One region of the Pelotomaculum schinkii genome, then DNA from elsewhere that is predicted to be linked to it. Evidence: a T-box and tRNA genes for the amino acid it is inferred to sense, from the RefSeq annotation. Region 1 holds a T-box; the other holds one or more tRNA genes.
The links. A T-box is a leader RNA that pairs with one kind of tRNA and senses whether it is charged. The one in region 1 lies ahead of thrS (threonine--tRNA ligase), so its partner is inferred to be a tRNA-Thr.

Region 1 (15,334 bases):
CAGTGCGCAAATAGTCGAAGAGGTTCTCCAGCACGCCTTTTAGGTGGTAAAAATCGAGTTCTCGCGCAGGCGCGTTCCACCCGGGCACGGTCCGGCCCATGGCGGTGGCGGCCAAAACCTGCCGCTCCTCCGGCAGGGAGCCCTCTTCCCGCGGGTAAAAAACACGCCCGATTTCAAATACGGCCCCGTTTTGCACCCGGCGGCTAAAGTTCCTGGCCAGCGTCTCAAGCAAACCGGGCAGCATCATCGTCCTCATAACAGAATGCTCTTCGCTTAAGGGGTTTTGCAGTTTGACCATTTCTCTAAAAGGACTATCTGCAGGCAAATTCATTTGCTCCAGAACCCTCGGGTGGGTGAAACTATAGGTCATGACCTCATATAACCCGTCGCCGGCCAGGCTGTTGCGGATCCCGGCGGTAAGGGACTGTTCCCTGGTCTGCTTGCCCTGAATGGACTGGCCATAGGGGAGGGTTCCCGGCACCCGGTCGTACCCGTGCATACGGGCAATCTCCTCAATCAGATCGATTTCCAGGTTCACATCAACACGGTGGGTGGGTACCGTAACCAGCAGATCAGCGCCGGATTCCCTGACCTTAAACTGCAGACCGGTCAGTATTCCGGCAGCTTCCTCCTTTGGCACCTCCACACCAAGGATATAGGTGGCTCTGCCCGGCCTAAGAGATATGATTTTCTCCTGCAGGGGTTCCGGGCAAACGTCGATAATGCCGGATACAACATCGCCCGCCTCCATCTCCGTAATCAGCTGCGCCGCCCGGTTGGCGGCCCTGGCTGAGCCTCCTATATCAATGCCCTTCTCGAAACGCTGTGAAGCTTCCGACCGCAGCCCCAGGGCCTTTGAGGTTTTACGTATGCTGATGGGGTTGAAGAAGGCCGACTCCAGCAGTACGGAGACCGTTTTGGCGGTGACCTCGGTGGCCAGCCCCCCCATCACCCCGGCGATACCCACCGGACCGGACGGGTCCGTGATCGCCAGCATGTCGGGTGTAAGAACACGTTCGTTGCCGTCTAAGGATAACATTTTCTCCCCGGCTCGGCCCCGGCGCACAATAATGTGCCCGTCCTTCAACAGATTGTAGTCAAAGGCGTGCATGGGCTGGCCCAGTTCCAGCATGACGTAGTTGGTTACATCCACGATGTTGCTGATGGGCCGGATACCGGCGTTGCGCAAGCGCTGCTGCATCCACAGGGGAGAGGGCCCCACCTTGACGTTTTTAACCAGCCGGGCACAGAAGCGGCGGCACAGATCTGTATCTTCAATATCCACCCGCGCCTGCCCTTCAATGCTTTCCGGCAGTTCCTTAAAAGAAGGCTGCGGTAGGCGCAAGGGACGTCCCAGCAGGGCGGCTACCTCCCTTGCCACACCGATCATCGATAAGCAGTCGCCCCGGTTGGGGGTGAGGTCCAGTTCCAGGATATGGTCATCCAGCCCCAGTATTTCTTTCGCGTCTTTTCCAAGGGGCGTGCCCGGAGGCAGGATCATGATGCCGTTGGCCTGTTCGGCGACCATTGTCTTCGGGTCGATCCCCAGTTCCTGACCGGAGCACATCATCCCCCTGGACTCAACACCCCTGAGTTTAGCTTTTTTAATAACCAAACCGCTGGCCAGCCTGGCGCCTTCCACCGCTACCGGGATGACGTCCCCTTCCCGCACGTTGGTGGCGGCGGTAATTATCTGCCGTTTCTCCCCACCGGTGTCGACACTGGTAACAACCAGCTTGTCTGCATTGGGATGGGGGCTGATCGATTCGATACGTCCGGTAATCACATTGCTGATACCGACGCCAAGTTCCGTGACGCCTTCCACGGTAACCCCGGCCAGGGTCAGGCGGTCCGCCAGTTCCTGCGGGGTAATATCAATTTCTACAAATTCCTGGAGCCATTTATAGGATACACGCACAGTGCTATTAACCTCCCATGTTATCATTAATGACAATCTATTAGAACTGCTGCAAGAATCTCAAATCATTATCAAACAGCAGCCGCATATCGTCAATGCCGTACTTCAGCATGGTGATGCGCTCGACCCCCATACCGAAAGCAAACCCGGTAACCTCCTCCGAATTATAACCGGACACTTCCAGCACGCGTGGATGCACCATACCCGATCCCAGGATTTCCAGCCATCCGGTATGGGAGCATACCCGGCAGCCATCGCCGCCGCAAATCACGCAGGAGATGTCCACCTCGGCGCTCGGCTCGGTAAACGGGAAAAAACTGGGCCGGAAGCGGGTCCTGGTTTTCATGCCGAACATAAGCCTGGCAAAAAGGTCCAGGGTACCCTTCAAATCACTGAAAGTAATCCTGCGATCAACTGCCAGTCCCTCTACCTGGTTGAACATGGGAGAGTGGGTGGCGTCATCATCACGGCGGTAGACCTTCCCCGGGACTATGATTTTAACCGGCAGCTCCGGCGCGGTCTTCTCCATCGTCCGCACCTGGACAGGCGAGGTGTGGGTCCTCAAGAGAGTTTCGGGGCTGATAAAGAAGGTATCCTGCATATCCCGTGCCGGGTGATCTTTGGGCAGGTTAAGGGCTTCAAAGTTGTAGTAGTCGGTCTCAACCTCGGGCCCTTCGGCAATACTGAAGCCCAGGCCCAAAAATATGTCCTGGATTTCTTCCCGTACAATAGTCAGGGGGTGTTTACGGCCGCGCAGCACCGGTGTGCCGGGAAGGGTAATATCGATCCCCTCTTCTCGCAGTTTTTGCTCCTTGAGCAGTTCCTTTAAACCGGCAGTCCTTACCGCCAGCTCGCCTTCGATGGCATCCCTGACCTCGTTGGCCACCTGGCCGATACGGGGCCTTTCCTCGGAGCTTAACCCTCCCATGCCGCGCAGAATCTGGGTCAATTCACCCTTCTTGCCCAGTATTCTGACTCTGATTTCATTCAACTCATCCATGGTTCGCGCTTCTGCCAGAGACTTGTGCGCCTCTTCATGAAGCCTTTTTAACTTTTCTTCCAAATGACAAACCTCCTGGCTGCTATATAAATGTATTACGAATCCTATAAAAATAACAAATTTTGCCTAACAATAAAAAAACCGCCCCCTCTACAGGGACGGATTATTTCTTTTCCGCGGTACCACCCTCTAGTTTATACCCGCTGAGCATAAACCCTCAATACCGTACGGGGCTTGACGCGCCCGATACTGTCTTCCGATAACGGTAGAAGCTCCGGCGACACCTACTGGTAAAACGTTCAGCTGCAGTTCCGGGGTGAACTTCAATGGACCCAATTCTGGGAGGGCTTCCAGTCCATCGACCCTCCTTCCCTGAAGAACGCCGGCCACCTACTTTTCCCCTTCATCACAATTCGTCTATTTTTATAAAATTAGTGAACGGCTAACCTCCTGTAAAGTATGTAGGCCCTTACCGAACCGGTTGCCTCAAACAGCCTCCAAAAAAATTCGGCGGTTAAAAGCATTTAACCACAACCTTTCCTCAGTTTTTTGGGGACCTTTTGGGTTTGATTATACCATAAGCAAAAATTGATGACAAGGAAGTTTACAGAAAAATCGAACCCCGTCCGGCTCCTTAAAAATGTGGAAAAGTCTCTATTTTACTACGTTTGTCGCTGTCTTACGGCTTCATAGAGAAGGATCGCGGCGGAAATTGCCACATTCAGGGATTCGGCGCGGCCCGGCATCGGGATGCGAGCCAGCTCGGACACCCTGCCCAGTACGGTCTCGCCAGCCCCAGCCGCTTCTCCCCCAACAGCCAATGCGCAGGGCACGCTCAGGTCACATTCGTAGACAGCTCTGGCCGCCCTGGGTTCGCCGGCTACAGTTTTTATCCCTCGATCTTCGAGATAATCCATAACCGCTTCTGCCGCGCAGCCCTGTATCACCGGCAGGTGAAAAATCGACCCCATCGTTGCCCGTAGTGTCTTGGGGTTGTAGATATCCGCAGTGCCTTTCAGCAAAATGACTCCGTCTGCTCCCGCGGCATCCGCCGACCTGATGATGGCGCCGAGGTTGCCCGGGTCACGGACCCCGTCCACCAGCGCCAGCAGGGCGGGTTGACCGGTATCGGCCAGTTCCTCCAGAGAGTTGCTCCGCTGCCGAACCACCGCCAGGATTCCCTGGGGTGTCTCGGTAAATGCCAACTCCTTAAGCAGTGGCTCCTCCACCTCCAGCAGGGCTATCCTCCGGTTGGAGGCATTGCTGAGGAGTCTCTCGCCCCGCCCGTCCTCCGTAATTTTTTGGGAGTAAACCAGCATTTCCACAGGCCAGGTGGAATGAAGGGCTTCCTCAACAAAACGAATGCCTTCAACCAGAAACTTGCCCTCTTGGTCCCTGAAGCGCCGCCCTCCCAGCCGTCGCAGGTATTTGACATGCGGATTGTTTTTACCCGGCGACATCCCGATCCACCTTCTCCTCCATCTCTGAAAATACACACAGATCGCTTCCAAAAAATGCAGCTGTGAATTTATTCGCACAAAAGTTGCATTAGATGCCCAAGTGCGGCGCTGACGCGCCGTTATGCGATTGTTGACAGGGTGACAAGAACTCCGTCCCCCTGTCAACCCCGGGTAAAGAATAGGCATGGTAATTATACCATGCCGGGACTTGCTGGGAAGGTTGTCTGCGTAAGAACAGCAACCTTGCACTAAAATACAGTTTATGGGAAAACTTTAGCATGGTAATCTATAATGCCCGTTACCTGCTTATAGTTTTGCCTTGGCTATATCCACCAATTGCCCGAAAGCCTGGGCGTCATTAGTGGCCATATCAGAAAGCATCTTGCGGTTGATATCGACACCGGCCAGTTTCAGGCCGTTCATAAGGCGGCTGTAGGAAATGCCGTTCATCCTGGCAGCGGCGTTAATCCTGGCTATCCACAACTTGCGAAAGTCGCGCTTTTTCACCCTGCGATCGCGGTAAGCGTAAACCAGCGACTTCATCACCTGTTGGTTGGCTACGCGGTAAAGTTTACTTTTGGCGCCCCGGTAACCCTTGGCCAACTTAAGTATTTTTCTATGCCTATTACGTGAAACCACACTGCTTTTAGCCCGTGGCATATTACATTCCTCCTGTTTAACAACGTTATGAATTTAAGGCATCAACTTTTTCAGGCGGTTCATATCGGCCGCGCTTACAATTGTTGATTTGCGCAGGCCGCGTTTCCTCTTGGAGCTCTTTTTACCGAGAATATGGCTGTGAAAAGAATGAGAACCTTTTAGCAACCCGGTGGCTGTCTTTTTAAAACGCTTCGCAGCACCGCGGTGGGTCTTAATTTTAGGCATTGCTGCATCTCCCTTCTAGTTTTCTTGCTTCGGCGCCAGGATCATAATCATGTTTTTTCCTTCTAGCTTGGGCACTCTTTCAACATTGCTCAGCTCTTTTAAATCTTCCGCCAGTCTTTTCAGCAGCTGCTGTCCGATTTGGGTATGGACGATCTCGCGCCCGCGGAAGATAACGGTCGCCTTTACTTTATCGCCATCCTTTAAAAAACGGATCGCGTTTTTGGCCTTGACCTCAAAATCGTGGTCTTCAATATTGGGACGCATCTTGATTTCCTTGACGCTGATTATTTTTTGTTTCTTCCTGGCCTCTTTCTCACGCTTGCTCTGTTCATACTTATATTTCCCAAAATCCATAATCCTGCAAACCGGGGGTTTGGCGGCAGGGGCAATTTCAACCAGATCCTGCTGCTTCTCCTCCGCGAGTCGCAAGGCATCCCTGCCGGACATTATGCCGAGTTGGTTCCCTTCGCTGTCTACAACCCTGACTTCCCTCGCCCTGATCTCCTCGTTGATTCGGAAATCTTTTGTAATAGCTGGTTCACCTCCATCAAAATTTACCCAAATAAAAAAGCGGGCAAAATCCACCCGCTTAAATATCTAAACTATCAAGAACCTTATGGACTGCTATACAAGCGTCGTAAGGTGAGAAGCGGATGGCTTCTACTTTGTAAGTGTGCAATTGGACGAAAGTATTATAGCATACCCCACCTGGCACGTCAAGAAATTATCTCCAATACTGCAAGAGTTAGAAAAGCAGCTCCACATACCGCTTTGGCGGTAGACAAGGCTAGACAAGGGGACGGTCCTTCTGTCTGCCGTTCTCGAAAAGCCTTTGGGGTAGTGGTCAGGTGGTTATCCTCCGCTCACTTTGCAATTCTACATTTCAGTAAGAAGGGCGTCATATCGACCGCATCAACAGACTGCAGCCTGGTAGCTACGCGCTATTTTAGCTTTTCTGCAAGCAACGCACGCGCTAAGGAACGCATCCAAGTGCTCCGTTCGCTCCGGAAAACCACCTGCCCGCAAGTCAAGCCTTTTCGAAAACTTCCTCTTGGGGGATAAAAGTTGACAAGAACCCCGTCCCCGTGTCACACCTTACTTAGAACATGCGCACGGATAACTATGGTAATTAACCGGAACTCTAGGCGTTAACCTTCTCTTTAATTTCACTGAGCAGTTTGTCTTCGAACTCGCTCAGCGGGAGGGCTCCAAGGTCGCCACGGCCGCGGTGGCGGACGGCCACCGCTCCCTGTTCGGCCTCCTTGTCACCGACAACCAGCATATAGGGAATTTTTTGCGCCTGGGCTTCGCGAATTTTATAGTTGATTTTCTCGTTGCGGGCGTCCATCTCCACCCGGATACCCTTTTGCTCAAGGCTGTCCACAACCTTACGGGCGTACGCAAGGTGGCGGTCGGTAATGGGCAGGACACGGGCCTGGACAGGGGCCAGCCAGGCCGGAAAAGCTCCGGCGAAGTGTTCGGTGAGAATGCCGATAAACCTTTCAATACTGCCGAATATCGTCCTGTGGATCATCACCGGCCGGTGCTTCTGGCCGTCCTCACCGACATAGGTAAGGTCGAACACCTCCGGCATCTGGAAATCCAACTGGATCGTCCCGCATTGCCAGGTGCGGCCCAGGGAATCTTTAAGGTGAAAATCAATCTTCGGCCCGTAGAAGGCGCCGTCCCCCTCGTTTACCTTATAATCGAGGCCCCTGGCCTCCAGGGCGTCCCGCAGCTCACCGGTGGCCTTCTCCCAGGTTTCTTCGGAGCCCATGGCTTTTTCCGGCCTGGTGGAAAGCTCCACTTGAAAAGAGAAACCGAACACCTTATAGAAATCTTCTTCCATGTTGATGACTCCGATGATCTCATCCTTAACCTGGGAGGGAAGCATGAATATGTGGGCGTCGTCCTGGGTAAAGCAACGGACTCTCATCAAACCGTGTAATGCGCCGGAAAGCTCGTGCCGGTGCACCAGCCCCAGTTCACCCATGCGAATGGGAAGCTCACGGTAGCTGTGCAGCTTGCTCTTGTAAATCAGGATGCCGCCAGGGCAGTTCATCGGCTTGACAGCGAAATCACCCTCGTCGATCTTGGTGAAATACATATTATCGCGGTAATGGTCCCAGTGCCCGGACTGCTCCCAGAGGGCTCTGTTCAAAATAATCGGCGTGCGAATCTCCTGGTAGCCCCTTTTTTTGTGCTCCTGCCGCCAGAAGTCCTCCAGTTCGTTGCGCAGTATCATTCCCTTGGGATGGAAAAACGGAAAGCCCGGACCCTCGTCATGAATGCTGAAAAGATCCAGTTCCGCGCCGATTTTTCGGTGGTCACGCCGCTTGGCTTCCTCGAGCCGGAAAAGGTGCTCGTCAAGCATGGATTTCTTGGGGAAAGAAGTGCCGTAAATCCGCTGGAGCATCTTGTTTTTCTCGCTGCCCCGCCAGTAAGCGCCTGCCACGCTCATCAGCTTGAAGGATTTCAAGCGCCCGGTCGAGGGCACGTGCGGCCCCATGCAGAGGTCGGTAAAATCACCCTGGCGATAGCAGGACAGGCCAACATCCACAGGCAGGTCCTCAATCAGTTCCACCTTGTAGTCCTGGCCTGCCTCCCCGAACTTAGCCAGCGCGTCAGCCCTGGTCAGTTCGGAGCGTTCAAAGGGCTTATCGGCCTTAACAATGGCCTCCATTTCCTTTTCGATCTTGGCCAGATCTTCCGGACTGAAGGGCTCCTTGGTGTCAAAGTCGTAATAAAAGCCGTCGGCAATAGCCGGGCCGATAGCAAACTTAACGCCGGGGAACAGCTTTTGCACCGCCTCGGCCATGACATGGGCCGTGCTGTGGCGGAAAACCTGTTTGCCCTCATCGTCTTCAAAGGTCAAAAATGCAACGTTGGCGTCACTGTTCAATGGCGCCCCCAGGTCGACCAGCCGGCCGTCCACCCTGGCTACCAGCGCTTCCTTGGCCAGACGCTGGCTGATACTCCTGGCAATATCCATAAGCGTTGTGCCCGCCTGGTACTCCCTGGCCGAGCCGTCCGGCAGGGTTACTTTAATATTGCCGGCTTCACCCAAAACCAACACATCCTTTCATGAAAAACAAAATCGCCCCTGACAAAAAGTCAGGGACGGGATTTCCGCGGTTCCACCCTGGTTAGGAAAATACAAATTCCTCGCTCACGCAGATAACGGTTGCCTCCGTCGCGGCCTACTCGTCAGTTCGGCCGGCAGTTCCAAGGTGGTTTTTCAGTCCACCCGCATCCAAAGGCGCTTTCAGCCTTATGGCGCCTTCTCTCTTTGGCCGGTGTGAAACTTACTCGTCCTTATCATCACTCGTTTATCACTATTCTTACAGTATTATATTGGCTAAATCCTTCATTGTCAACAAAAGCAAATCGGTTCAATTCAAGACCAATGGCTTGTGAAAGAAATGCTTCAGACATTTATTCAAGGCTCTGTACACAGAGCGCAACCAGGACACTCGCTCACCCGGCCGGTAAAAACACTTTTAATCGTTTCCAGCGTCGCGTTATGGTTTTCTTTACTGGCCCGGTGGATGTTTATTTTCCTGGGAGCGATGGTGATCAGAGCGCTGATCAGGAGGTCTTCGTAGTTTAGTTCATTTTCCAGCATATCCAGAAAAAAACCATCCATGTAATCACTCCGGACCGGCTGCATTTTATCGTCAAAAAGCTTGAAGCTGCCGGATTCAGAGATGCACAAATGGACCATTTCCATGCGCGGTTCCTGAACTTCTACAAAATACTGCAATAGCTGAATAAATTCACGGTACTCCCTCTCCATTAAAAATTCGTCAACCGCTTTTTCGGTGGCGTCCCGCAGCTCGGCCAGGTATTCCTTCAGCCTGAAACGGATGAATCCGTCGACGATAATGCGGTTATTATAGTTTAAGAAATCTATGATTTTTTGATTAATACGGTTCTTCCGGCTCAGCCAATAGAGCGTGTTCTGGGCTTCCCTGCCCTCACGGTTGATGTGGCGCAACGAATAGTCAAAAATAAGCTTCTTTTCTTCGTCACCAAAGTAATAATAGTTTTCCCGGATAATGTCTTTTAAAAGGGCATCCTCCCAGTGATTGAGAATGACGTCAGAAATTATTTCAGCCAGTTGCTGCCTAAGAAGGGTTTGGATATGCTCGTCGTTTGACCCGCGCTGAGCCTCTCCAGCAATGCGGCAGGAGAGAAAGGTGAATTTACCAGCCGGAGACTCTTCCAGGTCCACCTTCAGACCTTGTCCTTCACACAGCTTCAGCTGACTGCCGAGTTTGGCCTTAAAAAGCTCCATGTGCTGCGTGGCTCCGATGGATATGGTCTGCGCCACTATTATCACTCCCTGCCTGTTACTACACCAGTTGCCGCGGAAAAACAGGTCAGCCGGCTTTTTAAATCTTCCTGGTTCAGTATAGACAGAAAGAACGGCCCCTATGCCATGCAAATTATTTTAAGAAATCCAGAAATTTTGGCTTAATATAAAAGGGGCTTATAAATTCATACAAATTTCAAGATCTGAAAGTGCGGATAAATTTGCCCTACAAACCTGTAAGGCGTAAGCCGTAGGGCGTAGGGCGTAATGTATACTGCATTTCTATGGGGTTATGTGCGAATGAATTCGTTAGACTCTCAACTCGCTCAGCCGTTTGACTCTGTCTTCGATGGGCGGGTGGGTGCTGAAGAGCCTGGCCATGGATGCGCCGGAAAGCGGGTTGACGATGAACATGTGCGATGCCGCCGGGTTTACCTGCATCGGGATCCTGTGAGCCGCGCTTTCCAGCTTCAAAAGGGCGTTGGCAAGGCCTCCGGTATTACCGGCAAAACGGGCTCCGTCCTCGTCCGCCATGTATTCCCGCGAGCGGGAAATGGCCATCTGGATGATCATAGCCGCGATGGGCGCGATAATGGCCAGCAGGAGCCCTCCGATCATGCTGCCTCCACCTTCTTCGTCATCGCGGCCCATGCCGAAGATGGCGCCCCACTGGATGATGTTGGCCAGCATGGAGATCGCCCCGGCAAAGGTAGCGGCAATGGTCCCTACCAGGACATCCCGGTTTTTAACATGGGCCAGTTCGTGAGCCAGTACACCTTCCAGTTCGGTTTTGTTTAGTATTTGCACAAGCCCCTCGGTAACGGCTACCGCCGCATGAGCAGGGTTCCTGCCTGTGGCGAAAGCATTGGGCTGCGGTGAAGGAGTGATATAGATGCGGGGCATAGGCAGCCCGGCCCGCTGGGTCAACCGGCGCACGATGGCGTAAAGCTCCGGAACCTCTTCCTCAGAAACCGGCTGCGAGCGGGTCATTTTAATAGCCACTTTGTCGCTGTAATAGTAGCTGAAAAAATTCATACCCAGCGAAATAAGGAAGAACAGCATGGCGCCGTTACTGCCTCCGACTGCATTTCCGATTAGTACAAGGATGACGGAAAGGCCTGCCATCATCAACCAGACCTTGAAGTTATTCATTAAGTAAGCCTCCTTATCTCAAGTTTTAACAGTTTCCTAACATTTTAACCAATTAAGTTCCGAAGACGTCCATTCCCTCCTTTTATAATACCACCGTCAGGGCCAAAAGCAAAAATATCCCATAAATCGCTGCCGGGTAAAACATCACTGTGGCTTTCAGCTCTTTTTGCCTTTTGACAAAAAGGAAAATCGTCAGGCTTGATAACAACGCCAGGCCAGCGCTCAGTGCGGCCAGGGGGGAAATTATCCAGGGGGTAAATAAAATACCGATGATGGGGATAATCGTGCTCTGAAAAACCATGGCTCCTGTTATGTTGCCCATAGCCAGGGTATCTTTACCCCCTTTTACCCAGATCACACTGTTGAATTTTTCCGGCAGTTCGGTAGCTACCGGTGTGATTATCAGAGACAGGATCAAGGCTGGAGCCATCAAGCTGGTCGCCAGGTTGCCCAGAGCTCCCACGAAATAATCAGCGCCGACGACGATAAGCGCCAGGCTCACCGCGATTTGGGACAGCATCACCCAAAGGGGCGGCTCCCCTTCTCTTTTCCAGAAATACAGCGGATCAATATCCAGCTCGGACAAAGTGTCCCCGTCCCCGAGGGTGATCTTAACATAAAAAATGTACCCCAGGAGCAGAATAACCGCTACCATAATCTTTAGGGGCTGGATGGGCAAAAAGGCCGCCGCCACCGCCAGGCTATAGAAGAAGATAAAATATTTCAGGTCCCTCATTAATATGGAACTTTTTACGTCTATACAGCGGCTTCCTCCGTCCCGGCAGTAGAACATCTTGGAGATCCCCACTACCCCGAAGGCCAGCGTGCTGAGCATGAACGGAGCTCCCAGAATAGCGCCAATACCCACCTCATGGGCGCTCCCGACCGGGCCGAACAGGATCGCGATGATCGGGACCATGGTTTCCGGCAGCGCCGTGCCGATCGCCGCCAGCACCGACCCTACAGCCCCTTCGGACAGGTTCAACTTTTTACCCAGCCACTCGATCCCGTTGGTGAAGGTTTTAGCCCCCAACAAGATGGCCAACAGACCTGCAGCCAGCACCATAATATTCACAACCATCTATGCTAACACCTCCTTTGCAAAATTTAAAAATAAAAAAACCTCCGCATTTCCACTGCTGAAAATTACGAAGGTCTTGCCATACCTTTGCAGACGCAAGAGCCGGGTGTTATCCAACACCGTACTGACGACCCCTGCTCCGGGATAAACCCGGTGGCTACTCCCCTTGTATCTGGTAAGATTGTCTATACACTATTATTGCCGCATTTTAAGGACAAGTCAAGAAGTATTTAACGAGACGGTATAAAATAGTTTACAAACAAAAACATTCATTCTGAATTGGCTTGATGTGGGTGCGATTTCAAATCACACTCGCACTGCAAGTAAGGGGTTTCTACTAATCCTTATATATACTATAATACTACTTTTCTCGGGGGTCATGTGCAAATGAATTCGCAACCACATTGACAATACAGCGTATATGCTTTCCCTGTCCGCTACCGCCCGGCGCCTGCACTGCTCCCGCTCAAGTAGCCGGTGGAGAAAGCGATTTGCAGGTTGAAGCCCCCAGTCAAAGCGTCTACATCGATGACCTCGCCGGCAAAATATAGCCCCCTGATTATTTTCGACTCCAGCGTGGAGGGGTTGATTTCTTTGACGCTAACCCCGCCGCCTGTCACAATAGCCTCGTTAAGCGACCGGGTACCGGTCACTGTCACCGCCAGGTTTTTCAGGGCGCTCACCAGCTCCTCCCGTTCGCCTCTGGTCACCTGGGCTCCCTGCCTGCCGCCGTCAACACCCGCCAGGACGGGTATAACCGGCGCCAGCCGTTGAGGGAGAATAACGCTCAGGGTGTTTTTCAGAGACCTGGCCGGGTTTTGCTGTAAATGATCCTGCAGGAGCTTATTGAGCCGTTCACCCGGCCAACCGGGTTTTAAATCAATTATTAAGTCCAACGGAAAACTGAAATGTTTGGTCAAAAAGCTGCTGAGGTTTAAAACTGCCGGACCGGACAGGCCGAAATGAGTGAAAAGAAGCTCACCGGACTGCTCCGCTTTGGCCCGGCCGCCAGCGGCCACGCGCAGCATCACATGATCCAGAGCCAGCCCCTGCAACTCCCGCACCCAGCCATCCCGTACTACCAGCGGCACCAGAGCGGGCCGTGGTCCAACAATGGTGTGCCCCAACCGGCGGGCAAACCGGTAGCCGTCCCCGCTTGAGCCGGTCTGTTGGTAAGAGGCGCCACCGGTAGCAACCAGCACGCTCCGGCTTTTTACCGTGCTGTTATCAGACAGAAGGGCGCCGGCGGCCTGCCCGTCCCTGGACAGCAACTGCCTCACCCCGGAATTATACCGGACTTCCACTCCGCTGTCCTGAAGGTGTTTTTGCAGGGCTTTAAGAACATCGCCGGACTGGCCGGAGGCGGGAAACACCCTGCCGCCCGCCTCTACCCTGGCTTGAAGGCCCAGAGTCTTGAAGAGCTGCACTAAATGGCGGCCGGCAAAAGCATTTAGAGCGCTGTATAAGAATTTCCCGTTCGTAACTATATTTCCGCTAAAAGCATCACCGTCGCTGTCGTTCGTAAAATTGCACCTGCCGCCGCCGGTGATTGCCAGCTTTTTGCCTAGCCTGTCATTCTTCTCCAGCAGAACAACCTTTAAACCCCTTCTGGCAGCAGTGGCCGCCCCCAACATACCGGCCGGTCCGCCGCCTATAACAACCAGGTCATACTCCACCGGCCTCACCCCCGGTAAGTTCCATTTTTTTCTTTCATTATAAACGCAAAAACGGCAAAAACAAAATATGCCGGAGAAACGCTGCAATACAACCAAAATAAAACCGGAGCATTAGATCCCTGGTACGTTGTTAATCCAGTGTCATTTGTTACAATATGTATAGGTATCAAAATAATGAGGGAAGGGTTGGGGATGTACGACCTGATCCAGGGTGTTACGGAGACGGAAAAATATTTTGGAGATAAGCTGGCTGTAGTCTACAAGTTTGGCTGGGGTATCAAAATTATAGGTTTCAAGTACGGTAACCATTTGGATCTTAGAGTACTGACCATAGGCAACAACCACAAACGAAAAGGGCTTGGTGAAGGGGCGCTAAGACAGCTCCGGCCCCGCTTCAAGACCATTACGGTAAACGAGATCTATGAGGAGGCGCTGCCCTTCTGGTTGAAAATGAAAGAACGCGGGTTGATTGACCACATAGGGACAGTCAAGCTAACCCGCGTCTACGATCATGTCGATGCTTAATCACTTCCCGGAGCCCGGACGGTAGGCCAGACCCTCCGCCAGCGCTACCAGGTCGCCCTTTTCATCCGTTACCTCCAGGCGGTATAAGCCGGTTTTCCTGGTCTGGTTTTCCTCGCGGGCAATTCCGGTAAGCAACGCGCCGCTGGTAGTGGCCTTTAGATAGTGTATGTTCACGTTGAGGCCCAGCGCTACGGGACCGTGCGAGTTGCTGGCCGCCGCGAATACCAGGTCCGCCAGGCCGAATACGGCGCTGCCGTGCGTAACCCCGGCGCCGTTTAAGAGCTCCGGGGTAACTTTCATGGTAGCGCGGGCGTAACCTTCCTTCATCTCAATAAGTTCAATTCCCAGGCGCCGGGCGAAGGCATCCTTGGCCAAGCGTTCCCTGCCCGTTTCAAAACTGTCTTTCGTCTTAACTCACACCTTCCAAATACACGCATCATTCTACCAGAAAAAGACCTTCTCATGAAGATCTCTTTTTATGGACATATTTATAGTAAACAAAGATAAACAACCCATACAGCGGCACCATCAACCACAGCTTGAGCCTTTCGTTAATGGGCAGGGCGAAAACTATGAAACCCAGAGCTATTACCGCCCAAACCGGCCAGCTCCATTTGGCAGCTTCTTTTTTTCCAACTTTTTTCAATTTCATCACCCGGTTTGAACTTCTACATTATTTGCAAAATTCCTCCAGGCCGATGGCTCATTAACCCTGTTTTTTCTTGTAATCTTCAATAGCGGTGTGCAGCGCATGGGCAGCCATGTTGGAACAATGCATTTTTTGTTCCGGAAGCCCGCCGAGCATGTCCGCTACCGCTACATCATCAACCTGCAGGGCTTCCTCGAGAGTCATCCCTATAACCATTTCTGTCAACATGCTGCTGGTGGCAATAGCGGCTCCGCAGCCAAAGGTTTTAAACTTGATGTCTTTAATTCTATTGTCTTCAACCTTAATCGTAATCTTCGTGGTATCGCCGCAAACAGCGTTCCCTACATCTCCAATACCGTCAGCGTCAGGGATTTCCCCCACATTGCGCGGATTAGTAAAATGGTCGATTACCTTCTCGGTATACATTATAGAGGCCCCCTCATTTATGAAGAAATTCAAAAATACCAATTGTACAGCCTTCCGTCTTGGCATATCGTAGCACGGCACTCGGGTATTGTCAATAACTGACTGCCATAGAGTCTAATAGCGAAAAATGACGGTCATATTGAAAAGATTAAGTCTATTTTTTCACCCTTTAGAATATATACTTTACAACCTTTGTAGCTAAAGCGGGTGATCCATTGAAAAAAGGATTTTTCACCTTTCGTGAATA
Region 2 (15,334 bases), on a different contig from region 1:
CACTACCAGCAAAGCAAGCCGGTGGACGGTTACCTGGAAAACCGTTTGCTGGAAAAGGTGCGCTCCAAATTTGAACAATGGAGGCGGGGAAAGGGCTAGCCCGTCCAATTTTACCTTGACGAGCTTCCACCGCTTCGTTATAATAAGTTAGGAACCTGACCGAAACTATAATCAACATATGCCTAGCCCCGTGAAAAGAAAAAGTGCATTCCGGGCTGAAGGCCTGGGCATTGTCAATTAGCGAGGGTGGGGTTTTTTATTTTTTTTCTCGTTGGTTGATGGGAAAAAGAGGGGGAGAATAGTGATTTTTCAAGCCCAGACGGAAGTTTACAACGGATTTCAGCTGCTGGTTGACGAAGAAGTTGTGGAATTTGCCCGGGAGGGTGACGAAATAGCCCTGGAATACCTGATTAATAAGTACAAAAATTTTGTCCGCGCCAAAGCCCGGTCATATTTTCTGATCGGGGCCGATCGCGAAGACATCATCCAAGAAGGTATGATCGGGTTATATAAGGCAATCCGGGACTTCCGGATGGACAAGCTATCCTCATTCAGGGCTTTTGCCGAGCTCTGCATTACCAGGCAGATTATCACTGCCATCAAGACTGCCACCAGGCAAAAGCATATACCGCTGAACTCCTACGTCTCCCTTAACAAGCCCATATACGATGAGGATTCGGACCGCACCCTGCTGGATGTGCTATCGGGTTCGAAAATCACGGATCCCGAGGAGTTAATAATCTCCAGGGAAGAGTTTGACGATATCGAAGAGAAGATGGGCGAGATCTTAAGTTCGCTGGAGTGGAAAGTCTTGATGTCCTACCTGGAAGGCAAGTCCTACCAGGAAATCGCCGAAGACTTAAAGCGCCACGTCAAGTCAATCGACAACGCGTTGCAGCGCGTGAAGCGGAAACTCGAACGCTACCTAGAAAAGCGCGAAGCATAACCAGTTAACTGACAGGTTGCCTTTAACCGGCGGTTAAAGGTTTTTCTATGCTGGCCCGATATGGGTGCTGTCCGGGACACACTTGGAGACGGAGCCAATTTAGTAGCTGTAAAATAACTGTGGGTGATCACCAGTAATCTCCAGGCGAAAAGACAAGGAGTTTTTCCACGGAGAAAAGAAGAAAACCTCCAATGCAAGTAAGCCAAACCGACAAAGGAGGTTTCTTCTAGTGAATACATCACCCCAAATCCAAGCAGCCCAAGACTATCTGAAAGAAAGTTCCTGGCTGCAAGAGAAAAGAGTGAGTACTTTACTTAACAGTGTACTTGCCGGAAAGACAAATTTCAATACTTTAGAAAAAGAACTATTTACCATTGCCAGAGACTACTTGATTCAGATGCTGACTGCATTTTTAGAACACCTTGATCGGCTCATACTTTACTCGGCCGAACGGGAGGGTTGGGAAGTAGTTGAAATAAGGGAGCGAAGCCTCGAAACCACCCTGGGGGTGCTCAGCTACCCAAGACGCTACTACAAAAAGCGCACTTTAAGCGGAGCTTACGCTTACACCTTTTTGCTGGACGAACTGCTGGGTATACCAGCAAGAGCGCATGTCTCTGCCCGGTTGAGCGAAATAGCCGTAATGCTTGCCGCCGAACAAACCTACAGGAAGGCAAAAGAAACCTTAAAGACCACTTTGGGGGTGAGCATCAGCCACGAGACCATCCATCGGGATGTCCAAGTAGCCGGTGAACACCTCAAGAAATGGGATGGGGAAACTGGCTTAGACGGTACCGGTATCCGTGTTGTCCCTTTATTGGTTGTCGAAGTAGACGGAGCGATGATCAAACAACAGCGCCGGCACAAAAGAAGTGAGCAGAGACGCTTTGAGTTAAAAACAGCGGTAGTTTATGAAGGGTGGGAAGAAGGTCCGAATGGCAGAGCAAAACTGATCAACCCCACTTACTTCATTTACCACGGAAAAGGAGAAGAATTTTGGGGCGCCTTAGAACGGCGTTTAAGCCGGCTCTACGATCTTGACGGCTGCCCAAGAAAAATTATTGCCGGGGACGGAGCCGACTGGATCCGGGAAGGAGCCGATCTTTTAGGGGCCGAATATCAATACTGCCGGTTCCACTTAAAAAGGGATCTTATTAGCCTGTTTAACCCCCAGCACAGAAAAAAACTCGAGAAAATCCTCTATACGAACGACACGAACAGCCGGGCCGCTTTCAATATGTTTTTAAGGACGTTGATCATTGAAGAACCAAACGAAACCAGAAAAGAAAAACTAAGAGCTTTCCAAAGCCTAATCAATAGCGTTTGGGAAGGGATTACCGACTGGCGGGAAAGAAACCGTCCCTGCCCTTCCCCGGCCCGGGGATTGGGAGTTATCGAACCCAATGTGGGGCATACCATTGCCCGTCGGTTTAAACATCAGGGGGCTTCCTGGTCGGTAAACGGATCTGACAATCTCGCCCATGTTCGTTGTGCAAAAAGAAACGGTAATCTTATAGATATTCTTCGCCTGCCAGGGCCGCCTACTCCAGAGAGTGAGCCGGTACGAGTTCAGGACGGCTATTGGGCCAGAAGACAAACAGATGGCCTGGCTGCAAAAGATCCTGGGGATTGGGTACGGGCATCCTTGCCGGCAGCTTATGGACCCAATCAGAAAAGCCGGGAACTGGCATTACTAATTAGCCGTCTCACTTTAGATTGGATTTTTTAGACATGTTTTTGGTGAATCCCTGAGGCTTTTTTTGGGCGGCGCCGTCAGGGTAGCCTTGACTGCCGGGGGCCACACGCATGGTATAATGGGAGAAACGACGGGTTCGCTATCTTTGTAGACATGTTCCCGGAGCCACCCCGTCGGCATGTTTTATCAGACCATGCGTGGGGGTGGCAGTCAAGGCCGCCGCCACCGTGTTTTAAATTTTTTGCAATCTATATCGTGTCAAATTTATAACCTGGTTGAGTTGCATTGGAAATTATCGGATACGACCCACTTTAACTTGACAGCATCGCCAATTTATTTCAGGTTGACAGCACCGCCATAATAGCTTATAATAGCTACTGTGTCAGCGCCGGCGTAGCTCAATTGGCAGAGCAGCTGACTTGTAATCAGCAGGTTGCGGGTTCGAGTCCCATCGCCGGCTCCAAACTGAGAAGCGATACCCACATCTAAATATGGAGGGGTTCCCGAGTGGCTAAAGGGAGCAGACTGTAAATCTGCCGTCGACGACTTCGCTGGTTCGAATCCAGCCCCCTCCACCATCGCTTTTAAGCGGGGGCCCTGGTCGTTTGACAAAGGGCTCCTGATATGATATAATAAGTTTTGTCGATATCGCGGGGTAGAGCAGCTGGTAGCTCGTCGGGCTCATAACCCGAAGGTCAGGGGTTCAAATCCCCTCCCCGCAACCAAAGAAATCAATCCTCGCAAGCAATTGCGGGGTTTTTTAATTTAGGAGCCGGAGGACCATGCAATAATCTTAGAGCGGATATTTAACCTGCCGGCTCAGCCGGTTCTTTTATTTGATTTAATGTGACATTCCTTGCCGTCAATGTATATTATAGGAAAAAAGGAATGCTTAAAATGCGCTTGCCGAATGATACAGGAAAGCCAATGTTAAGACAGCGGTTTTATTTTGAAAACAATTGGTATTACGTTACGGATCCTTGGGCGCTGGTGGATCTGCAGGTTCACGGTAAAGATATTACTTATTTTGTCCCCTACTGGTTTGGGGCAACCGAGCAGGGGACCCTGAGTGACCAGTCCGACCCCGATACTCTGGCGACGCTGCAGCAATTAGGCCTGCCTGTGGTGGCTTTAGTCTATAATTTGGCCGGAGCCATTCACAAGATTTTGACCATCCCCAGCCTGCGCCAGACTCTTATAATAAACATTTTAAATATGCTCCTTAGTAAAAGGTTTATTGGCGTGAATGTGGACTTTGAATTTGTGCCGCCGGAAGACAGACAGTATTTGACTATGTTTATGGCAGAGCTTTATACGGCATTAAAACCGTATGGGCTTTTGGTTACCATATCCGTTCCTCCTGAACTTAAAGACGATCCGGCCCACCCATTTTCGGGGGCGTTCAGCTACTCCGACCTGGCCAGGTACAGCGACCAGCTGTATCTCCTGGCTTACGATGAACATGTCGCAATTCCCGGTCCCATCGCCTCTTACGGCTTTGTCCGTCAAGTGCTGACCTATGCCTTGTCAGTGATACCGCGGGAAAAGATCCGTCTGGGAATGGCCGTGTACGGGCGTGATTGGTCCCCCGGGACAGAACTTCCCAGGGAACTGTCCTTCGAAGAAGCTATAACCACCGCCTCCCGCCATGGAGTTGCCATCCGCTATGATGAAGAGGCGCAGGAATCAACCTACACCTACACGGCAAATGGAGTAAACCATATTGTCTGGTTTGAAGATGTGCGGAGCTTTGCAGTAAAACTAAACCTGGCTTTTCAAGAAGGGATAATGGGTATCGCTGTGTGGAGGCTGGGTCTGGAGGATCCGCGAATTTGGGAATTGCTGAGGATGCGCTGAAAGCTGATTGTTACTAAGAAGGAGCTATCCCCACAGCAGACCGCTATAGTACCGTCATTGAAACTAACACCAAGCTTCCCAAAGGATTGGGGCGCTTGGTGTTGAGCTTTTATTGCAATATTTCACATGATCGTTCCCAAAATACCGATTAACGCTACGACAAGGATAATCAAAATAAGCGCATTAATCAAACTAATCCCTCCAGAAGCCTTTTAAAACAGCCTACCAGCAATTTATTAAAAATCCATTAAAGAAAATTTAAATTTCTCTCAATTATTGTAAGCGATTACAGCGCTTTGTTGTATTATTGACATATGCTCAATATTATTTATATAATTATTCATGTGGAACTGCCCCGGCAAGTATTCTGTTGACCCGCACCCTTTCAGCGCTGTATGATGGGGGAAAATTGAGAATTATAATATAGAGTCTTTTAAGTAAAGAGGTGATCGCATGCCTAGACCGCCAAAATGCAGGAGAGTGGAGCAGTTTCCCATGGTTACCTGCTTTAAGCCTGCGGGAATACCGGGTACAGAACTTGATGAGGTTGTTATTTCTGTGGAAGAAATTGAGGCTATCCGGCTTAGAGATTTACTGGAGCTGGAGCATGAAGAATGCGCTGAAAAGATGTTGGTCTCGCGGCCTACCTTTCACCGCATCCTGGCCTCGGCCAGAAAAAAAATTGCATTTGCTCTGATTAATGGGGCAGCCTTGAAAGTAACCGGAGGCAGCTTTAAATTGGCCCAACACAAACTGGAGTGTCGCCGTTGCGGTCATCAATGGGTGGGAACAGTCTGCTGCAGGCGCACTGTTTGCCCGGCCTGCGCCCAAAAAGACTGGCAGATAACTGAGTAAAGCAAAAGTCAATTAACAAGGGAGTCACAGAAGATGAAAATTGCGATGCCTTACCTGAATGGCACGGTGGATGAATATTTTGGCAGGAATGGTGAATTCATCATCGTTGAAGCGGATGACGGTATGATCACCGGCAAAAAAATTCTCACCAGCGAAACTGCTCTGGGAGACCTGGTCGGTATGTTTCAGAACGAAGGGGTGGAGGTCGTTATCGCCAATGTGATCAGCCGCCCGGTGGTGGAAATGTTTTTTTACAACGGCATACGGGTTATCACCAGAGCCTCCGGTGAGGTAGAACAGGTTGCCAAGGATTTCCTCAGCGGCGAACTGCTAACTGGGGCCGCTTGTCGAGGTAGTGGAAACCACGCCCGCTAGGAAGCAGGGGAAGCAGGGGGACGGTTCTTTTGCTTCCGAAAAAAGGAAGCAAAAGAACCGTCCCCCTGCTTCCTTGACTTCCTTTATTTATGAAATTTTACACAAAAACAAAGGAGTTTCCGGTTTTTTGCTGAATTTACCTGGATAAGGAAATATTTTGCCAAAATATCGGAGGACGCCTTGAGCAACCAAAGTTTGTACAGCTTTATCTTGGAGCAGTCATTTGACGGAATTGCTTTTGCCGACGAGCAGGGAGGATTTATCGAATGGAACAGCAGTTTGGAACATATTACAGGGCTAAAGCGCAGCGAGGTAGTGGGACGCCCTTGCTGGGATGTGTATTTCCAATTATTGTCAAGTAAGACTAAAACAAAGGCCTTATACGAAAGGCTCAAAACAAACATCTTGCATATGCTGGAAACCGGGCGATCCCCGGCCATGGGCGAAGCAGCTATTCAGTGGCCCGATGGAATACGCAAAATTATTCAGATGACGGCTTTTTCCATCATGACCGCCAAAGGCTACATGCTGGGAATAATTGTACGAGACATTACCAGGCTCAAGCTGTTGGATAATGAACTACAACAAGGCCGGGCCTGGCTTGAGCAAATGGCGCTCGATCGTACAGCCGGGTATAAAAAGCTCAACCGGCAGCTTTCGCTGGAAATAGTAAAGCGCAGGCAGGTGGAGGAAGCCCTTTCGCGGCAGTTGGAGATAAGCCTGGCTATCACCGAACTCTCACGCAAGCTTCTATCACCTGCCGCGATTGAGGATATTTCCATCCTGGTGCTGGATCATGCCAAGCGCCTTACCGGCAGCAAATACGGTTATGTCGGCTATATCGAGCCTGAGACGGGTTATCTCATTTGTTGTACCATGACCAAGGATATCTGGGATAACTGTAAGGTTAAAGACAAGGACATTGTCTACAAGCGCTTTGGTGATTTGGGCGGGTGGGTCATCCGGAACAAAAAATCACTGCTGACCAACACCCCTGCTCAAGACCCGCGTTCAGCAGGAACGCCTCCCGGCCATATCCCCATCGACCGTGTAATCGCCGCTCCGGCTATTTTTAACGAAACGCTGGTTGGACTCGTCACTCTGGCCAATTCACCCCGCGATTACAGGGAGCAGGATCTGTCGCTGATCGAGCGCCTGGCGGATCTCTACGCCATTGCCGTTCACCGCAAGCGCTCCGAAGATGCCCTCCGCATCTCGGAGGCCAACTACCGGGCAATATTCGACGGGGCCGATGACGCCATTTTGGTGCATGATCTGCACACCGGCGTCGTTACCGATGTCAACCAAAAAGCTTGTCAATTGTTCGGCTGCAAGCCGCTGGAGAGCAGCCCGGATCTGGACGGACGGCTCATCAACCTGCCGCAGTACACACGGGATAGTACGGCAAAGTGGATGGCGGAGGCCGCCAAAGGGGAACCGCTGCTTTTTGAGAGTGTGCTGAAGGATAGTGATGGGTCGTCCTTGTCAATTGAAGTAAGCTTAAAACGGGCCGTCATCGGGGGAAAGGAAAGCGCGGTGGCTATCGTCAGGGACATTACCAGGCGAAGGCAGGTGGAAGGGGAAATGGTCCGCCTGGACCGGCTCCACCTTGTCGGCGAAATGGCCGCCAGCTTCGGCCACGAAATCAGAAACCCGATGACGTCGGTGCGCGGTCTTTTACAGGTTTTGAGGGGTAAGCCCGAGTGTCTCAAATATAAAGAGTACCTTGATTTGATGATTGAGGAACTGGACCGGGCCAATTCAATTATTCAGGAATTTCTCTCTCTGGCCAAGGACAGGGCGGTACTCTTTAAGGTCCAGAGCCTGAACGCAATTATAGAAGCTGTTTTCCCGTTAATTCTTGCAAGCGCGCTGATCCAGGACAAGTATGCCGAAGTTGATCTTGGAGATATTCCGGATTTGCCCTTCGATGAAAAAGAAATACGCCAGGTTATTTTAAACCTGGTGCGCAACGGGCTGGAGGCAATGCCCCCCGGGGGCTGCCTGACTATAAGGACTTTTACCGAGGGCAATGAGGTGGTCCTGTCGGTCCAGGATCAGGGCACGGGAATAGGACCTGACATCATTGAGAAAATCGGCAACCCGTTTTTCACTACCAAGGAGCAGGGCACCGGGCTGGGGTTGGCGGTTTGTTACAGTATTGCCGCGCGCCACGGGGCGACAATAAAGATTGAGACCGGCTCCGACGGCTCCACCTTTTTCTTCAGGTTCCTTCGTCCGGACAACGCGGGGCAGTAACTGCCCTGAAAACATTTCGGCCGCTGCAATGCCGCTCAAATGTAGGTGCGAATTCATTCGCAATGCTCTTAAGATATGCGGTGTGAAAAGGCCTCACCCACATAGCTGAGTTTTAATTCTCTAAAGATACCGTGTCTTACCAACTCCTTGATAATGTCGCGGGTTAGCTGCATTATTGTTAAGTTTTCTTCTTCTACGGGCGACTCGTCAGATGTGAAACTGCTGCCAAACTCGAGGCAAAATAACCAGAGAAGTAGCTGTAAAATAACTGTGGGTGATCACCAGTAATCTCCAGGCGAAAAGACAAGGAGTTTTTCCACGGAGAAAAGAAGAAAACCTCCAATGCAAGTAAGCCAAACCGACAAAGGAGGTTTCTTCTAGTGAATACATCACCCCAAATCCAAGCAGCCCAAGACTATCTGAAAGAAAGTTCCTGGCTGCAAGAGAAAAGAGTGAGTACTTTACTTAACAGTGTACTTGCCGGAAAGACAAATTTCAATACTTTAGAAAAAGAACTATTTACCATTGCCAGAGACTACTTGATTCAGATGCTGACTGCATTTTTAGAACACCTTGATCGGCTCATACTTTACTCGGCCGAACGGGAGGGTTGGGAAGTAGTTGAAATAAGGGAGCGAAGCCTCGAAACCACCCTGGGGGTGCTCAGCTACCCAAGACGCTACTACAAAAAGCGCACTTTAAGCGGAGCTTACGCTTACACCTTTTTGCTGGACGAACTGCTGGGTATACCAGCAAGAGCGCATGTCTCTGCCCGGTTGAGCGAAATAGCCGTAATGCTTGCCGCCGAACAAACCTACAGGAAGGCAAAAGAAACCTTAAAGACCACTTTGGGGGTGAGCATCAGCCACGAGACCATCCATCGGGATGTCCAAGTAGCCGGTGAACACCTCAAGAAATGGGATGGGGAAACTGGCTTAGACGGTACCGGTATCCGTGTTGTCCCTTTATTGGTTGTCGAAGTAGACGGAGCGATGATCAAACAACAGCGCCGGCACAAAAGAAGTGAGCAGAGACGCTTTGAGTTAAAAACAGCGGTAGTTTATGAAGGGTGGGAAGAAGGTCCGAATGGCAGAGCAAAACTGATCAACCCCACTTACTTCATTTACCACGGAAAAGGAGAAGAATTTTGGGGCGCCTTAGAACGGCGTTTAAGCCGGCTCTACGATCTTGACGGCTGCCCAAGAAAAATTATTGCCGGGGACGGAGCCGACTGGATCCGGGAAGGAGCCGATCTTTTAGGGGCCGAATATCAATACTGCCGGTTCCACTTAAAAAGGGATCTTATTAGCCTGTTTAACCCCCAGCACAGAAAAAAACTCGAGAAAATCCTCTATACGAACGACACGAACAGCCGGGCCGCTTTCAATATGTTTTTAAGGACGTTGATCATTGAAGAACCAAACGAAACCAGAAAAGAAAAACTAAGAGCTTTCCAAAGCCTAATCAATAGCGTTTGGGAAGGGATTACCGACTGGCGGGAAAGAAACCGTCCCTGCCCTTCCCCGGCCCGGGGATTGGGAGTTATCGAACCCAATGTGGGGCATACCATTGCCCGTCGGTTTAAACATCAGGGGGCTTCCTGGTCGGTAAACGGATCTGACAATCTCGCCCATGTTCGTTGTGCAAAAAGAAACGGTAATCTTATAGATATTCTTCGCCTGCCAGGGCCGCCTACTCCAGAGAGTGAGCCGGTACGAGTTCAGGACGGCTATTGGGCCAGAAGACAAACAGATGGCCTGGCTGCAAAAGATCCTGGGGATTGGGTACGGGCATCCTTGCCGGCAGCTTATGGACCCAATCAGAAAAGCCGGGAACTGGCATTACTAATTAGCCGTCTCACTTTAGATTGGATTTTTTAGACATGTTTTTGGTGAATCCCTGAGGCTTTTTTTGGGCGGCGCCGTCAGGGTAGCCTTGACTGCCGGGGGCCACACGCATGGTATAATGGGAGAAACGACGGGTTCGCTATCTTTGTAGACATGTTCCCGGAGCCACCCCGTCGGCATGTTTTATCAGACCATGCGTGGGGGTGGCAGTCAAGGCCGCCGCCACCGTGTTTTAAATTTTTTGCAATCTATATCGTGTCAAATTTATAACCTGGTTGAGTTGCATTGGAAATTATCGGATACGACCCACTTTAACTTGACAGCATCACCAGAGAAACCTTGCTTGACAAATGTCGCGATGATATGCTACTCTATATTCTGCGGGGCCGGTAAGTTACCGTGTTCAAGGCCCCTTTTATAATGCCGCTATAGCTCAGTAGGTAGAGCGCATCCTTGGTAAGGATGAGGTCACCGGTTCAATCCCGGTTAGCGGCTCCAAATTCAGAGGTCAGACGTCAGAAATCAGACATCCGGCCTCCGACGACTGGCAACCGAATATGGCGGCGTAGCTCAGCTGGTTAGAGCACACGGTTCATACCCGTGGTGTCCGGGGTTCAAGTCCCTGCGCCGCTACCATGCAGATAACAGGCGGGTGATGATAATAATCACCTGTCTTTATTTTTCTGTGCGGGGAGGATTTTTGCCCATAACGCAGAATTAATTATCGTTTTCCACAGTATGGTATAAGTTTAAACAGGTGTGGGAATAATTTAAAATCATGTAAATTACTGGTTGTGAATGTGTAAGGAGGTTTAAAAGACCAATGGCAAAGCAAAAGTACGAACGCACCAAACCCCACGTTAATATCGGAACCATCGGCCACGTAGACCACGGCAAGACCACACTTACCGCCGCCATCACCATGGTGCTGTCAACCGTAGGCGGCGCGTCAGTCAAGAAGTACGATGAAATCGACAACGCTCCTGAAGAGCGCGCCCGTGGCATCACGATCAACACCGCCCACGTAGAATACGAAACAGAAAAACGGCACTATGCCCACGTTGACTGCCCGGGCCACGCCGACTACATCAAGAACATGATCACCGGCGCCGCCCAGATGGACGGATCGATCCTGGTCGTATCCGCCGCCGACGGCCCCATGCCCCAGACCCGCGAGCACATTCTGCTGTCCCGCCAGGTCGGCGTTCCCTACATCGTTGTCTATCTGAACAAAGCCGACCAGGTTGACGACCCCGAGCTGTTGGAACTGGTAGACATGGAAGTGCGCGAACTGCTTTCTTCCTACGAATTTCCCGGCGACGATACCCCGATTATCAGCGGCTCCGCATTAAAAGCCATGGAATGCGCCTGCGGCAAGAGAGACTGCCAGTGGTGCAAATCGATCTGGGAACTGATGGACGCGGTGGACTCCTATATACCGACGCCGCAGCGGGCCATTGACAAGCCCTTCCTGATGCCGGTGGAAGACGTGTTCACGATTACCGGGCGCGGCACCGTGGCCACCGGGCGTGTAGAGCGCGGCCAGATTAAGGTGCAGGAAGAAGTGGAGATCGTAGGTTTCACCGAGAAGCCGCGCAAGACCGTCGTAACCGGGGTTGAGATGTTCAGGAAGCTTTTGGACAGCGGCCAGGCCGGCGACAACATCGGCTGCCTGTTGCGGGGCGTGGACCGCAAAGAGATCGAGCGGGGCCAGGTGCTGGCCAAGCCCGGCAGCATCAAGCCGCACACGAAATTCAACGCTGAAGTATACGTCCTGACCAAAGAAGAAGGCGGGCGGCACACCCCGTTTTTTAACGGCTACCGTCCCCAGTTCTACTTCCGTACCACCGACGTGACCGGCGTGGCGCACCTGCCCGAAGGTGTCGAGATGGTAATGCCCGGGGACAACGTCAAGATCTCCATTGACCTGATCACCCCGATCGCCATCGAAGAAGGACTGCGCTTCGCCATCCGTGAAGGCGGCCGCACCGTGGGCGCCGGCGTTGTAACAGGCGTCAGAGAGTAACCGATACGGTAAGTGAACGTGTGACAGACGTGAATGCATTGTCCTATATATCTTTGACCCCAAAGGAATGCAGCATATACCCAAGTCTCACGTCCCACGACCCACGACCATTAGATGTCCAAGTGCGGCGCTGACGCGCCGTTGTGCGATTGAAATGGCGCCTACATTTTGGGAAGTGTCAAATCTTAAACTAAAAGGAATGCAAAATATACTCACGTCCCACGTCCCACGACTCACGACCAAAAATGTAGGTGCGAATTCATTCGCCCAATTCTTAGACCCAAGAGAAATGCAGTATACAATACGCCCTACGCCGTATGGCCTACGCCCGACCTTCGGGAATACAGCATACAGCACGGTTTACGTCCGACCCAAAAGGAATGCAGTATATACTCACGTCCCACGTCTCACGACTCAACTCACGTCCCATTGGGTGGTATAAAAAGGCAGGAAGTTTGTTAAAATAAAACTATACCTGCAATACCTACCCTACTATTCAATTCCCGTACAGGGAAACTATTGACATCCATATTTAATTGTGTTAAATTTGATAAGGTATTCACAAAAAAGGCATATAAATTTTTTTTTTGGTTTTGGGGGAGGTGGCATCGTTGAGAGTAGGTGTTGCATTGGCCTGCAGCGAGTGCAAACGTCGCAATTACACAACCGCGAAAAATAAGAAAAATGACCCTAACCGTATCGAAATGAAAAAATACTGCAAGTTCTGCCAAACCCATACCCTGCACAAGGAGACCAGGTAACAACATGACAAGCCGCTTTCCACGGGGATGAACAACGCAGGTATAGCTCGTGTTGGGACATTTTTTAAAAAAAATAAGGACGTGGCAAAAATGGCTGTTACGAAGAAGCAGGACAGCAGCAATAAAAAGGATCAGGCAAAAAAAGACACAGTTAAGCGGGATGGTCTGGACAGAAAGGATACATCCGGGAAGGATATAGCCAAAAGAGATATCGTCTTGAACAAAGAAAAAAAAGAGATCGCCAAAAAAGAGCCTCCCGCCAAGAAAGACTTGCCGGCTAAAAAGGAGCAGGTCAATCGTCTCGAGCAGGTGCAGAAGTTTTTTAAGGGAACGCTTAACGAGCTCAAAAAGGTGCACTGGCCTAATCGCCGGGAGATAATCATATACACCTCAGTTGTTGTAGTAGCAGTTGTGGCAGTTGGAGTCCTGATCTGGCTCTTCGACTCAGCATTGAGTTTTGTGCTCAATTTTCTTCTTTAAAGATATTATCTGCTGAGGGGGTGAGGGACCTAACATTACCAAATGGGTCCCTTGTATTTTATGGAGAAGTTGTGGTATGTTGTTCATACCTATTCCGGCTATGAGAACAAAGTAAAAGCCAACCTTGAAAAGCGTATTGAGTCCATGAATATGGAGGAAAAAATCTTTCGTATTCTGGTCCCGATGGAAGACGAAATTGAAATGAAGGACGGCAAGAAAAAGATCTCCAAGCGTAAGATCTTCCCTGGCTATGTCCTTGTGGAAATGTTTATGACCGATGACTCCTGGTATGTTGTCCGTAATACTCCCGGTGTTACCGGCTTTGTCGGCTCCGGCTCGAAGCCGATCCCGCTGGACGAGGGTGAGGCCAGGCAGATTATCCGGCAGTTGGGCGGGGAGGAAATCCGGACCCGCGTTAATTTCAGCATGGGTGAGAACGTCCGCGTGATTAGCGGTCCGTTTGAGAACTTTATCGGCGCAATTGACGATATCAACGTGGAGAAGGCTAAAATACGTGTTATCATATCCATGTTTGGGCGTGAAACCCCGATTGAACTCGACTTCACCCAGGTAGAAAAAATCTCCTAAAAGCAAACTCAAGACACCCGGCAATGCAGGTGCGAATTCATTCGCACAAATCTTTGACCCCGAAGGAATACGGTATACAATACGCTTTACGCCTTATGCCCTATGCCCGACCTTGGGGATACAGCATAAAATACGGCTTACGCCCTACGGCTTACGCCCGTTCCGGGGTAATGCATTATTATCATGAATATACAGCATGGCTTACAAGGAATACATGCATACTCATGACTCACGTCCCACGTCTCACGACCCATTATCCACGTCTTTCGAAAGGAGGTGTGACAGCTAATGGCAAAAAGAGTATCAGCCATCGTCAAGCTTCAGGTTCCGGCAGGAAAAGCGACTCCAGCTCCTCCGGTGGGTCCGGCTCTGGGCCAGCATGGGGTTAATATTATGGCTTTTGTCAAGGAATACAATGAGCGCACTGCCGCTCAGGCCGGCCTGATTATCCCGGTGGAAATCACCGTTTATGAAGACCGTTCCTTTACCTTTGTCACCAAAACCCCGCCTGCCGCGGTACTGCTCAAGAAAGCAGCAGGTCTGGAAACTGCGTCCGGGGAACCCAACAAGAAAAAGGTAGCCAAGCTTCCCCGCGCCAAGGTGCGCGAAATTGCCGAGCTCAAAATGCCCGATCTGAATGCGGCCGATATTGAAGCTGCAATGAGGATGGTTGAGGGCACAGCCCGCAGTATGGGTATTGACATCATTGAGGGATAATAAGGTGGGAGGAAGCGTTTCCGTTAACACCACAAGGAGGTTGGAAGCATGCCGAAACACGGCAAGAAGTATACGGAAGCCGCCAAGCAGCTTGACCGCAGCGTCGTTTATGAAGCTGCCGAGGCGCTCGCTTTGGTAAAGAAAATAGCTCCAGGTAAATTTGACGAAACCGTTGAAGTAGCGGTAAGGCTGGGAGTCGATCCCCGTCACGCCGACCAGCAGGTGAGGGGCGCTGTTGTACTGCCTCACGGCACTGGTAAGACCAGGACTGTGCTGGTATTTGCCAAGGGTGATAAAGCTAAGGAAGCTGAAGATGCCGGCGCTGACTTTGTCGGAGCCGAGGACATGGTGGCCAAAATTCAGCAAGAGGGTTGGCTGGGGTTCGATGTGGCCATCGCTACCCCCGATATGATGGGTAACGTCGGTAAATTGGGACGGATCCTGGGTCCCCGCGGCCTGATGCCCAACCCCAAGACCGGCACGGTTACTTTTGATATAGTAAGGGCGGTACAGGAAGTCAAGGCGGGGAAAATTGAATACCGGGTAGATAAAGCCGGCAACATTCACGCCCCCATCGGCAAGGTTTCCTTTGACACGGATAAGCTGCTGGAAAACCTGCGCACCTTGATTGACACCCTGATCCGCGCCAAGCCTGCCGCCGCCAAAGGACAGTACCTCAAAGGCATTTCGGTATCGTCTACAATGGGACCCGGCGTGAAGGTTAATACTCAGAAAATAACCGCTTAAAGCGTGCCCAATATAAATTACAACATAAAAGCTGTAGACCGCTGGTGCTTAGCATAATGGCTCACCGCCGCCAGCCGAGGCCTGACTTAAACCTATCGTTTGGAGAAACGAAGGGCCTCTGTGTGTGTCTGCAGAGGCCCTATTTAGTCGTGGGACGTGAGACGTGGGTATGCATGCATT

Region 2: it encodes a tRNA-Thr, which carries the amino acid that the T-box ahead of thrS (threonine--tRNA ligase) is inferred to sense. The anticodon was not compared.

What each region holds. Positions count from the first base shown of each region.
Region 1 covers NZ_QFGA01000002.1:806,197-821,530, forward strand. Annotated here, with positions in the region: gene pheT (phenylalanine--tRNA ligase subunit beta) at 1-1,918, opposite strand, end outside; gene pheS (phenylalanine--tRNA ligase subunit alpha) at 1,959-2,981, opposite strand; gene Psch_RS14710 (hypothetical protein) at 3,108-3,308, opposite strand; gene Psch_RS21540 (YqzL family protein) at 3,350-3,442, opposite strand; gene Psch_RS14715 (TrmH family RNA methyltransferase) at 3,581-4,378, opposite strand; gene rplT (50S ribosomal protein L20) at 4,685-5,038, opposite strand; gene rpmI (50S ribosomal protein L35) at 5,072-5,263, opposite strand; gene infC (translation initiation factor IF-3) at 5,279-5,794, opposite strand; ribosomal protein L20 leader region at 5,820-5,935, opposite strand; gene thrS (threonine--tRNA ligase) at 6,405-8,330, opposite strand; T-box leader at 8,377-8,594, opposite strand; gene ytxC (putative sporulation protein YtxC) at 8,703-9,596, opposite strand; gene htpX (zinc metalloprotease HtpX) at 9,888-10,730, opposite strand; gene Psch_RS14750 (sodium:calcium antiporter) at 10,813-11,811, opposite strand; gene Psch_RS14755 (BaiN/RdsA family NAD(P)/FAD-dependent oxidoreductase) at 12,249-13,487, opposite strand; gene Psch_RS14760 (hypothetical protein) at 13,662-14,012, shown strand; gene Psch_RS14765 (PaaI family thioesterase) at 14,013-14,387, opposite strand; gene Psch_RS14770 (hypothetical protein) at 14,473-14,658, opposite strand; gene nifU (Fe-S cluster assembly scaffold protein NifU) at 14,719-15,087, opposite strand.
Region 2 covers NZ_QFGA01000001.1:1,957,863-1,973,196, reverse strand. Annotated here, with positions in the region: gene Psch_RS09190 (NYN domain-containing protein) at 1-99, shown strand, start outside; gene sigH (RNA polymerase sporulation sigma factor SigH) at 302-946, shown strand; gene Psch_RS09180 (ISLre2 family transposase) at 1,176-2,675, shown strand; tRNA gene Psch_RS09175 (tRNA-Thr) at 3,030-3,105, shown strand; tRNA gene Psch_RS09170 (tRNA-Tyr) at 3,136-3,220, shown strand; tRNA gene Psch_RS09165 (tRNA-Met) at 3,292-3,367, shown strand; gene Psch_RS09160 (glycosyl hydrolase family 18 protein) at 3,540-4,499, shown strand; gene Psch_RS09155 (DUF134 domain-containing protein) at 4,953-5,354, shown strand; gene Psch_RS09150 (NifB/NifX family molybdenum-iron cluster-binding protein) at 5,388-5,729, shown strand; gene Psch_RS09145 (PAS domain S-box protein) at 5,910-7,988, shown strand; gene Psch_RS09140 (ISLre2 family transposase) at 8,369-9,868, shown strand; tRNA gene Psch_RS09135 (tRNA-Thr) at 10,258-10,333, shown strand; tRNA gene Psch_RS09130 (tRNA-Met) at 10,395-10,471, shown strand; gene tuf (elongation factor Tu) at 10,659-11,861, shown strand; gene rpmG (50S ribosomal protein L33) at 12,473-12,622, shown strand; gene secE (preprotein translocase subunit SecE) at 12,713-13,102, shown strand; gene nusG (transcription termination/antitermination protein NusG) at 13,163-13,690, shown strand; gene rplK (50S ribosomal protein L11) at 13,979-14,407, shown strand; gene rplA (50S ribosomal protein L1) at 14,456-15,154, shown strand; ribosomal protein L10 leader region at 15,168-15,309, shown strand.